2 regions of the Glutamicibacter sp. 2E12 genome follow, and region 2 is predicted to be linked to the other one. Evidence: riboswitches for the same ligand, from Rfam matches in the RefSeq annotation. Region 2 holds a riboswitch; the other holds the start of a gene.
What was found. Region 2 has a riboswitch for S-adenosylmethionine ahead of ACP3TE_RS10750 (OsmC family protein). Riboswitches for the same ligand answer to the same signal wherever they lie in the genome.
Positions count from the first base shown of each region.

Region 1: linked by a shared signal. The riboswitch ahead of ACP3TE_RS07430 (flavin reductase family protein) and the one ahead of ACP3TE_RS10750 (OsmC family protein) in region 2 are both predicted to bind S-adenosylmethionine.

Region 1 covers NZ_CP188297.1:1,580,680-1,585,116, reverse strand. The annotation lists gene ACP3TE_RS07440 (hypothetical protein) at 1-53, opposite strand, end outside; gene ACP3TE_RS07435 (DUF4913 domain-containing protein) at 264-740, opposite strand; gene ACP3TE_RS07430 (flavin reductase family protein) at 1,172-1,672, opposite strand; SAM riboswitch class IV at 1,767-1,883, opposite strand; gene ACP3TE_RS07425 (long-chain-fatty-acid--CoA ligase) at 2,260-3,867, shown strand; gene ACP3TE_RS07420 (PaaI family thioesterase) at 3,883-4,305, shown strand; gene ACP3TE_RS07415 (dihydrofolate reductase family protein) at 4,376-4,437, shown strand, end outside.
Region 2 covers NZ_CP188297.1:2,290,859-2,295,295, reverse strand. The annotation lists gene ACP3TE_RS10755 (DEAD/DEAH box helicase) at 1-1,936, opposite strand, end outside; SAM riboswitch class IV at 2,077-2,198, shown strand; gene ACP3TE_RS10750 (OsmC family protein) at 2,230-2,781, shown strand; gene ACP3TE_RS10745 (L-idonate 5-dehydrogenase) at 2,858-3,913, opposite strand; gene ACP3TE_RS10740 (SDR family oxidoreductase) at 3,903-4,437, opposite strand, start outside.

The sequences.
Region 1 (4,437 bases), 710 kb from region 2:
TTTCCTGCCGAGATCGCTTGGACCGTGCTCTTTTCTGAGGTAACGCTTGACATATTTTTCCTTTTGATTGAGGCCCTGTGGAAACACGAAGAATCGCATTTTCACATGCCCTGAGTTATTGCTCCTAACTTCCAAGTTCCATTCGCCAAATGAGATTTGGCGCTGAAAATTGATGCGCAGGAGCTTTGCACGACCGAAGTCAAGATCGACTACAAGATCCGTCTCTGATCAGTCGTAGTTACTATATCAAAGAAACTTACCCACTAGAATAAATATTTTTTTGGAGGTTCAACAACTGGAAGGTGGATTTGACGTTGGTCAGGGAACAAGCCCTCCGGCGGCGCTGCATAAGGCAACGGCTGCCCTTTTTTGGACTTGTTTTCGTCGGTGTCCGCTGCCGAGGAAAACGGCCCATCCGGGTCCAGCAAGACCGCCATATGGTGGTCCGCGTGGTCACGCCACCACACGCTCATGCCGGTGCTGGGGTCCATGCGCAGATGTTCCCAGGAACGCCACAGCGCTTCCAGACGGATCACTGCCTCGTCATATTCCCACCACCGGGCAGCCCAGACCCGCGACCGGCCGTTGATCGCCCGGCGATAGACATTGCGCAGGTACTCACGGACAAACTCATCAACGGAACCGTAGTAAAGGGTTTCCTCCGGTTCAGCCTCGCCCTCGTCGTCTTGGGCTTCTTCGGCTGCCTCGTTGGCCTCCACCTGTTCGGTCACGGCGGCCACGGCCGCCTGGACAGCTCGCTGCCTGAGGGATTCCAAGAGCTCCTCAGTTAGGGCTTCATCAACCGCGGCCGTGGCCACGTTATTGATTTGCTTACGAACCGAGGCCGGTCCAGCGTGCAGCGAGGATCCATGAGCTACCTGCGCGGTTCTGTTCGACAGCCCAGGCGGGTGGCGGATATGGCGAGTTCAAGGTTTCTCGCGACAGATACTTTGATGACGAGGTTATCGCCAAATGCCTGGGGCAGCTGGCCCAAGATGGCAGGCCATGAGATTGCCAGCCATCTTGCCACGTCTTCAGGGTGGCGAGAGAGAACGGGCATTGCCGGTGTCGAGGGCTGCGGGGAACGGCTCAACCCGCCTAACCGGAATTCAAAAAGCTCCGGCCAGATCGATGATTTGATCTGGCCGGAGCTTTGGAAGATGCGAAGCGCTTATACGAGCTCAGGAATCGGCAGCGAATGGAACCGCGAATCATGGAAGATCTGTGGCGAGTGCTCGGAGGTGCGGTGCCCGTGGACTTCCATCAGGACTACCCAGTGATCCCCCGCTTCGACCTCGTTGTAGATCGAAGTCTCCAGCCACAACGTGGAGTCGTTGACGAAGAGCGCGCCCTGATCCGAGGAATAGGTATCGATTCCGCGGAACCGGTCGCCATTTTTCGACGCAATCTGAGCGCAGACACCATCATTGCGTTCGCTCAGCACTGAGACGCCAATGCGGCCAGCTTCGCGCAGCTTTGGCCAAGTGTTCGAGGACTTCTGCACGGCGAACATCACCAGTGCAGGTTCAAGGGAAACTCCCACGGTAAACGATGAAGCGACAATTCCGGTCTTCACGCCATCCAGTTCTGCACAGAGGGCGGCTACCCCTGATGGATGCTGAGCGAAAACCTTGCGCAGGGTCAACGGGTCAAGTTCAAGATTCAATGACATGGCTCGATTCCTTTGGGTCTTGCCCACCGCGCAGTAGCCTGCAAGCATTGGCTTCTCGTTACTCGAAGCCGCTTGGGCTGAAGTTCCGCGCCGTGTGCGGTACTTGTTCCAGCACATTTTGTGTGGAACCGAATCCTCACCTGGAGCACCCCACTACCGTTGAGAGGGTTGCCGATCAGCAAGCCAGGGCTTATAGCTGATGCTCTTGATTCTGTTTAAAACGATATGGCTCATGACGAACAGCCGTCAAACATTTCACTTCGCAAATCGCAATATTCGACGCAATATTCGATCCAAGGCCCCGCCAGAAGTCCTTGGGCAGTCTTTTATTCGCCATACGCCGCGCTTCTTGAACGCTTCGGCCCCATGATCGCAGCAGGCTTCCGCCGCTCTTGATTCGGCAGAACACTAACTCCTCCCCTGGGCTCGGGGCCCTGGCGCGAATTCCCTACCGCCCACCGTAATGAAACTTGGTTTCCCGGCATGACGCTGAGGTTCATGCCACTATTGGTCATGGAGTGCATTGAGTCACACTCCTGCTTATTGTTCTCCGTAACCATCGATGACGATTGAGGAATAGCCACACCATGGTAGAGATTCAGGCAAACCATTCAGAATTGACCCCACTGCGTTTCTTGGAACGCACAGCCGAGGCCTATCCGAAGAAGACCGCCGTCATCCATGGAACTCGCAGCTTCTCCTATGAAGAATTCGAAGCACGGGTGCACCGCTTTGCCCAGGCGCTGAAGGCTCGCATTGAGCCGGGCGACCGCGTGGCCGTGCTGGCACCGAATACTCCCGAAATGCTCATGGCGCATTACGCCGTACCGCTGGCAGGCGCAGTCCTCGTTGCCCTGAACACCCGACTCTCGGCCCACGAGCTGCAATACATCATTGATCATTCTGCTGCCAAGCTGATGCTTGCCGACACAGAGCTGTTGGAGAACACGAAGACCCTGCGCCGCGAGAACCCAACGCTGGAGGCGCTCATCGAGATCGCCGATGACCAGTACGCCGGAGAACGTCCGGACGTGCCCGTGGACGCCACCTTGGACGAGCTAATCGCACAAGCCTCGGATGAAAGACTTCCCTACGCCATCGCCGATGAGCGGGCTCCGATCACTCTCAATTACACGTCGGGCACCACCGGCAAGCCGAAGGGCGTGCTCTACTCGCACCGCGGCAGCTACCTGAACTCGTTGGGCGAAGCGCACCACCAGGGCTTCACCGCCAAGACCCGCTACTTGTGGACCCTGCCGATGTTCCACTGCAACGGCTGGTGCACTCCATGGGCCGTCACCGCAGCGGGAGGAACGCACCTGTGCCTGCGCGGCGTGCGCGAAGATTCCGTTTGGGATGCCATCGAGGATCTTGGAACCACCCACTTGTGCGGCGCTCCGACCGTCTGCTCCATCATCGCCGACTCCACCCGCGCCCACCAGCTCGATGCGCCACTGCGCATCACCACCGCAGGAGCTCCCCCGTCCCCGGCAATCATCTCCAAGCTGCAGAAGCTGGGCATCGAGGTAGTCCATGTATATGGCCTCACCGAGGTATACGGACCGTACACGGTGTGCGAGTACCAGGATGAGTGGGATGCCCTCGATGGCCCGGACCGGGCCGCGAAGCTCGCCCGCCAAGGCGTTGGCATGATTACCGCCGAGTCCGCACGCATTGTTGACGAGAACATGAACGATGTCCCGGCGGATGGACAGACCATGGGCGAAATCGTGCTGCGCGGCAATAACGTCATGATCGGCTACTACCGCGATGAAGCGGCCACTACCCAAGCTTTCCATGGCGGCTGGTTCCACACCGGCGATCTGGGTGTCATGCACCCGGATGGCTACATCCAGGTGCGCGACCGGGCCAAGGACATCATCATTTCCGGCGGCGAGAACATCTCCACCATCGAGGTGGAGCAAGCCCTCGCCTCGCACCCAGAGGTGCTGGACCTGGCCGTCATCGGCATCGCGGACGAGAAATGGGGCGAGCGTCCGGTGGCATATGTCATCCGCGCCAGCGGATCCTCCCTGGACGCGCAAACGCTGATTGAATTCGCCCGCGAAAAGCTTGCCGGTTTCAAGGTGCCGCGCACCATCGTCTTCCCGCAGGATCTGCCGCGCACCTCCACTGGTAAGGTGCAGAAGAATGTCCTGCGCGCCCAGGCGCTCGAAGCCAGCACACCGAACTAGCCTGAGGATCACCAATTGGAAAACACTGCACCGCGGATTCCCAACAAGACCAGCCGCTTCACCGAAAGCATCGGACTGGAATTCGACGAAATCACGGCCACGGAAGTACGCGGCCACGCGCAGCTGGACGAGAACCACCACACCCCTTGGGGCGTGGTGCATGGCGGCGTTTACACCTCGATCATCGAGAGCGCAGGATCAGTGGGCGCCAGCTACGCGGTGGCCGAACGCGGGCAATTCGCCGTGGGCGTGCACAACGCCACCGACTTCCTGCGCCCTTCCACCGGAGCACGGGTTCAGGTAATCGCCACCGCGCTATTCCAAGGGCGCACCCAGCAGCTCTGGGAGGTCATCATCACCGATGAATCCACCGGCAAGCAGCTATCCCGCGGCCAGTTGCGCACCCAGAATGTGGATTTGCCTGAGAATCCGGCCTAGCTGGTTTTCACACCGCGAGCACGGGCGTACGGTAGGTGGCATCTAACGCTCAAGCTCCAGGAGATTCGCCATGAGTGCGACCTATACCTTCGATGTGTTCAGCAGCCTCGATGGCTTCGGCAGCGCCGCCGG
Region 2 (4,437 bases):
ACTGGACGGTCTTGCCCAGACCCATATCGTCGGCAAGGACGCCACCGAGATCATGGGTACGCAAGAAGTTGAGCCAGGATAGGCCGTGGCCCTGATACGGGCGCAGTTCAGCGTTGAACGTTTCCGCTAGCTGGACCGGCTGCATTTCTTCACCGCTTTGCAGCGCCTTCATGGTCTGCAGCCACTGGTTGTGCTGGGCTTCGATAATGCCCAGATCCACCAGTTCTTGCCACCAGTCGATGCTCAACTTATGGATGCGGATCGTATCGCCCTGCACCGTGCCCAGCTCCCCGGCCTCTGATATCAGCTGGCGCAGCTGCGTGAAATCTGCACCATCAATCGGGATCACCGTAAGGTCATCGAGGACGAGATACTCATCTTGCTTGGTCAAGGCCTCCAGCAGCAGTGGGAACGGGACCTTGGTCTCGTCCAGGAGCACTTCCACAGACAAGTCGAACCAGTCCCCCGTGCTTTCGCCGGCTTCGACACTGACAGCGGCCGGGGCGTGGCTGATCCGGTACTTCGGCAGCCTGTTCTGCTCTTCAACGACCACATCGGGATGCTCTGCCAATAGCGGCAATGCGTAGACCAAGAAATCGATGGATTCGGAGGTGCTGAATTCCTTCGGCGGGAAGATTCCTGAAGAGGTCAGTTGCCCCAAGGAAGCCTGCGCGCCGAGCTTGTCCTGCACCGAAGCAGCAATTTCCTTTTCCACGGCATACTGGCGGGGGCCCGCGGAGGCGTACTCCCAGGAATAGCTCACGGTCAGCGGAGTTCGGATGCTCTCCAGGGACAGCTTGAGGCTGGGGCGTGCTGGAACAGGGATGCTGTAGCTGTCATCCTCGCTCTTCAACGGTGCCATCAGGCGCAATCGGTCCAGGTGCTGGCGCTCGAAAAGCTCAACGCCTTCCTGCGGGATGGATTGCGCACCGGATTCAATAAATGTGGCCAGTTCCTTCGTGACCGGTTCAGCGAACCGGGCCAAACCGATTTCCCTGGCCTTCGGCAAGGGGCTGGACGCGTAAGCCAACAAGGTCGGCGGCGTGCCTATGGGCAAGAGGTAGACGTGCTCTTCGCTCGGCCCGCGCAGCTTCCCTTCCATGCTCAGGCCATGTTCACCGCGACGCACATCCACGTGTGCCATGGCTGGTTGCTCGCTGAACTCCACCGGGGCCTTGGCCGTAGAACCGCCGTTGACGATCTGCACTCCAGCTTCACGCAGGGCTTCGAACGCATCCAGCAGGTCCTGGCCTGGAAGATCCATCAAGGAGATCCACTCCTTGGGATCCCACGAATGGCGATAAGTATCTTGTTCAACGTGTTCACGCAACCGGTCCAGTTCAACGACCGCACGACGCTGCTTCTTGGAGAACCGCGTATCAAAAGCAACATTGCGCCAGCTGATCCCGGTTTGGATCCAGGGGCTCTTGGTGCCCTGGCGGGCCGGGCGTGCCTGCAAGGTCAGCGCGTCCTCGCCGCCATAACGCGGTTCGCTTACCACTTTCAGGATCAATCCCAGCGGTTCTTCGGCAACCAGCGGCTCATCGGAAATGACTGGAAGCAGACGGTCAAGGGTACGTTCCCACTGCGGCTTGCTATTGCGTTTCCAAGCGTGGGGATCCACCCCGGAGTCGGAGACGAAAAAGCCCTGGTCTTCTTCGGTGGTGACCTCAATGAGCAAGGCGGCGACATCTTCACAGGACTGAACCCCCGGATGCTTGCCGCAGAAGCTGGTGAAGCTGATATTGCCCTCGGTGATTTCCAATTGGGCCATCACCGATTCACGCAGCACCACACCGGAGATGCGGGTAGATCCCGGTTGCATTACCCGGTTGGCGATCTGCACTTTTCCGGAATCACACAGGAATTGGCCCAGGTTGTATTCGGATTCGGTCACCAAGGTCTGGGCCGCAGAAAGTGTCAGCTGGAATTCCATACTCGCCGTTCATTGTTCGTGCAGTGGGCGCCCGAGAGCTAGATTCCATCTTAGCGAGCCGGAAAGCAAGATGCCCGGTGACGAAAAGTTACTTCTGCCCTTTACCCGCGGGCCCTGCAACCGATAGAAATTAATCACTGAATCACGAGTTCCACTCTTTGAGCCCTGGCTGAGTGGACGGCAACCCTCCTGCGTCATTGTGCGGGGTGCCCCAGGTGAAGATTCGACGCATCTTGAACGCAAAGATGCGTAAGCGATGGCGCCCCTTGCGCCAGAAAGGGGATCAATTCCCCATGACTAATGCAGCATCTGCCCCAACCGTATCCGAAGACCGCGCACAGCGCCTGCAGGAAGCAGGCAAGGGCTGGGGCGAACGAATTTCGGCTGCCCCGCAAAGTGCCCAATTGACTTTCACCGTCGAGGGCGAAGGCTTCGATTCGGTAGCCAGCAACATTGTCTCCGGCAAGCACACCTTCCAGGTCGACGAGCCAGCTGCCCTGGGCGGCAGCGACCTGGCCGCAAGCCCCGTGGAATACGCGCTCGGAGCGCTCATCTCCTGCCAGGTTGTGGTCTACCGCTTGTACGCGCAGAACCTCGGCATCCAGGTGGACGACGTGAAGATCCAGGCCAATGGCCACCTCGATGTCCGCGGACTCTTCGGCATCGACCAGACCATCCGCCCCGGCTTCTCGTCGGTGGATCTGGACATCCGGATTGCCGGACCGGAATCAGCTGAACGCTATGAAGAACTGCGCCGCGCAGTGGATGCACACTGCCCGGTGCTGGACCTCTTCGCCAATCCGGTGCCCGTGACAACCGCGGTAAGCATCGCAGAGACCAACTAGAGTTCGCTGAACTAAAAAGCACCGCGGCGGCCCCCGACTTCAGGGGCCGCCGCGGTGCACTTCTAGCTGAAGCCAACTATTGCCCCAGGAAGTTCAGCAGGACTTTGCCGGAGCGAGCCGAATCCTTGGCCGTTTCGAAGGCTTCAAGCGCATCGGCGACCGGGAACTCGTGGGTTACCGCCTCGGAAACCTGCAGTGAACCGTCGGCCAGGGCAGCAAGCACATGGTCGATTTCGTCGTTGAAGCGGAAGGAACCAACCAGTTCCAGCTCGCGGGTAATAGCCAGCGAAATGAGTGCGGGTTGTTCTCCTGAGGGCAGCAACCCGACCATGACCACTCGACCGCCGCGCACGGCACCGCGCACGGCGGAGGCCAACCCGCGGAAGTTGCCGCTGGCCTCGATCACCACGTCCGCGCCCACCTGGGCAAGAGCTTCCTGGTCATCGGCGCGCAAAGTTGAAGTGGCACCGAGTTTCCCGGCGATTTCCAACGGCTTCTCGTGCATGTCCACTGCGATGATTTCTTTGGCTCCGGCACGCTTGAGCACTGCTACAGCGAGAGCTCCGATCGGCCCAGCACCAATAACCAGCGCCTTCTTGCCGGCGACTTCACCGGCGCGCGACACCGCATGCCAAGCAACCGCAGCCGGTTCTGCCAGTGCCGCATCACGCAGTGCTAAGCCAGCAGGCAGCTCACGCAGCATGCGTGATGGCAGGTTCACTTCGCGGGCGAATGCGCCCTCGGTGTGCGGGTAGCGGGCGGCCGAGCCCAGATAGGTGCACCCCGGGGAAAGATTCGGGCGGTCGGCCGGGTAGGGTTCCCCGGTCTCGCCTGGTGTTGCCGGGTGCACGGCGACTTTGGTTCCGGCTGCCGGCCCGCTGCCGTCAGCGGCGGCCTGCATGACGGTCCCGACGATTTCATGCCCGAGAACCATTGGAGCCTTGAGGATCGATTCCCCGGCGGCGCCGTGGCTCCAGTAATGCAAGTCTGATCCGCAGATACCGCCGTAAGCGATGGCAACGCGTGCTTCATCTGCTCGCGGCGCTGCCAGCTCGATTTGTTCAATACGCAAATCATCGGCTGCATGGGCCACGACGGCCAACGTGCTGGTGGCGAGGGAATTAGACGACAACGCTCATGCCTCCGTCGATGAAAATGGTCTGCCCGTTCACGTAGTTCGATCCATCCGAGGCCAACCAGACTGCTGGTCCGGCCAGATCCTCGACAGTTCCCCAACGGGCAGCCGGGGTGCGGCCCAGAATCCAGGAATTGAATTTCTCGTCATCCACCAGATTCTGCGTCATCTCGGTGTGGATGTAGCCCGGTGCGATGCCGTTGATTTGCAGTCCCGAACCAGCCCATTCGGCGGTCATGGCGCGGGTGAGATTGCGCAGGCCTCCCTTGGCCGCACTATAGGCGGAGATGGTGGGGCGGGCCAAGTCGGTTTGCACCGAGCAGATGTTGATGATCTTGCCTTCGCCACGCTGCACCATGGAGCGTGCGACCTCTCGGCCTACCAGGAATGCGCTGGTGAGGTTCGTGTCAATCACACGCTGCCAGTCGGATACTTCCAATTCCAGCATCGGAACGCGGTGTTGGATACCGGCGTTGTTCACCAATATGCGGATGGGGCCGATGGTCTTTTCAATGGCGGCA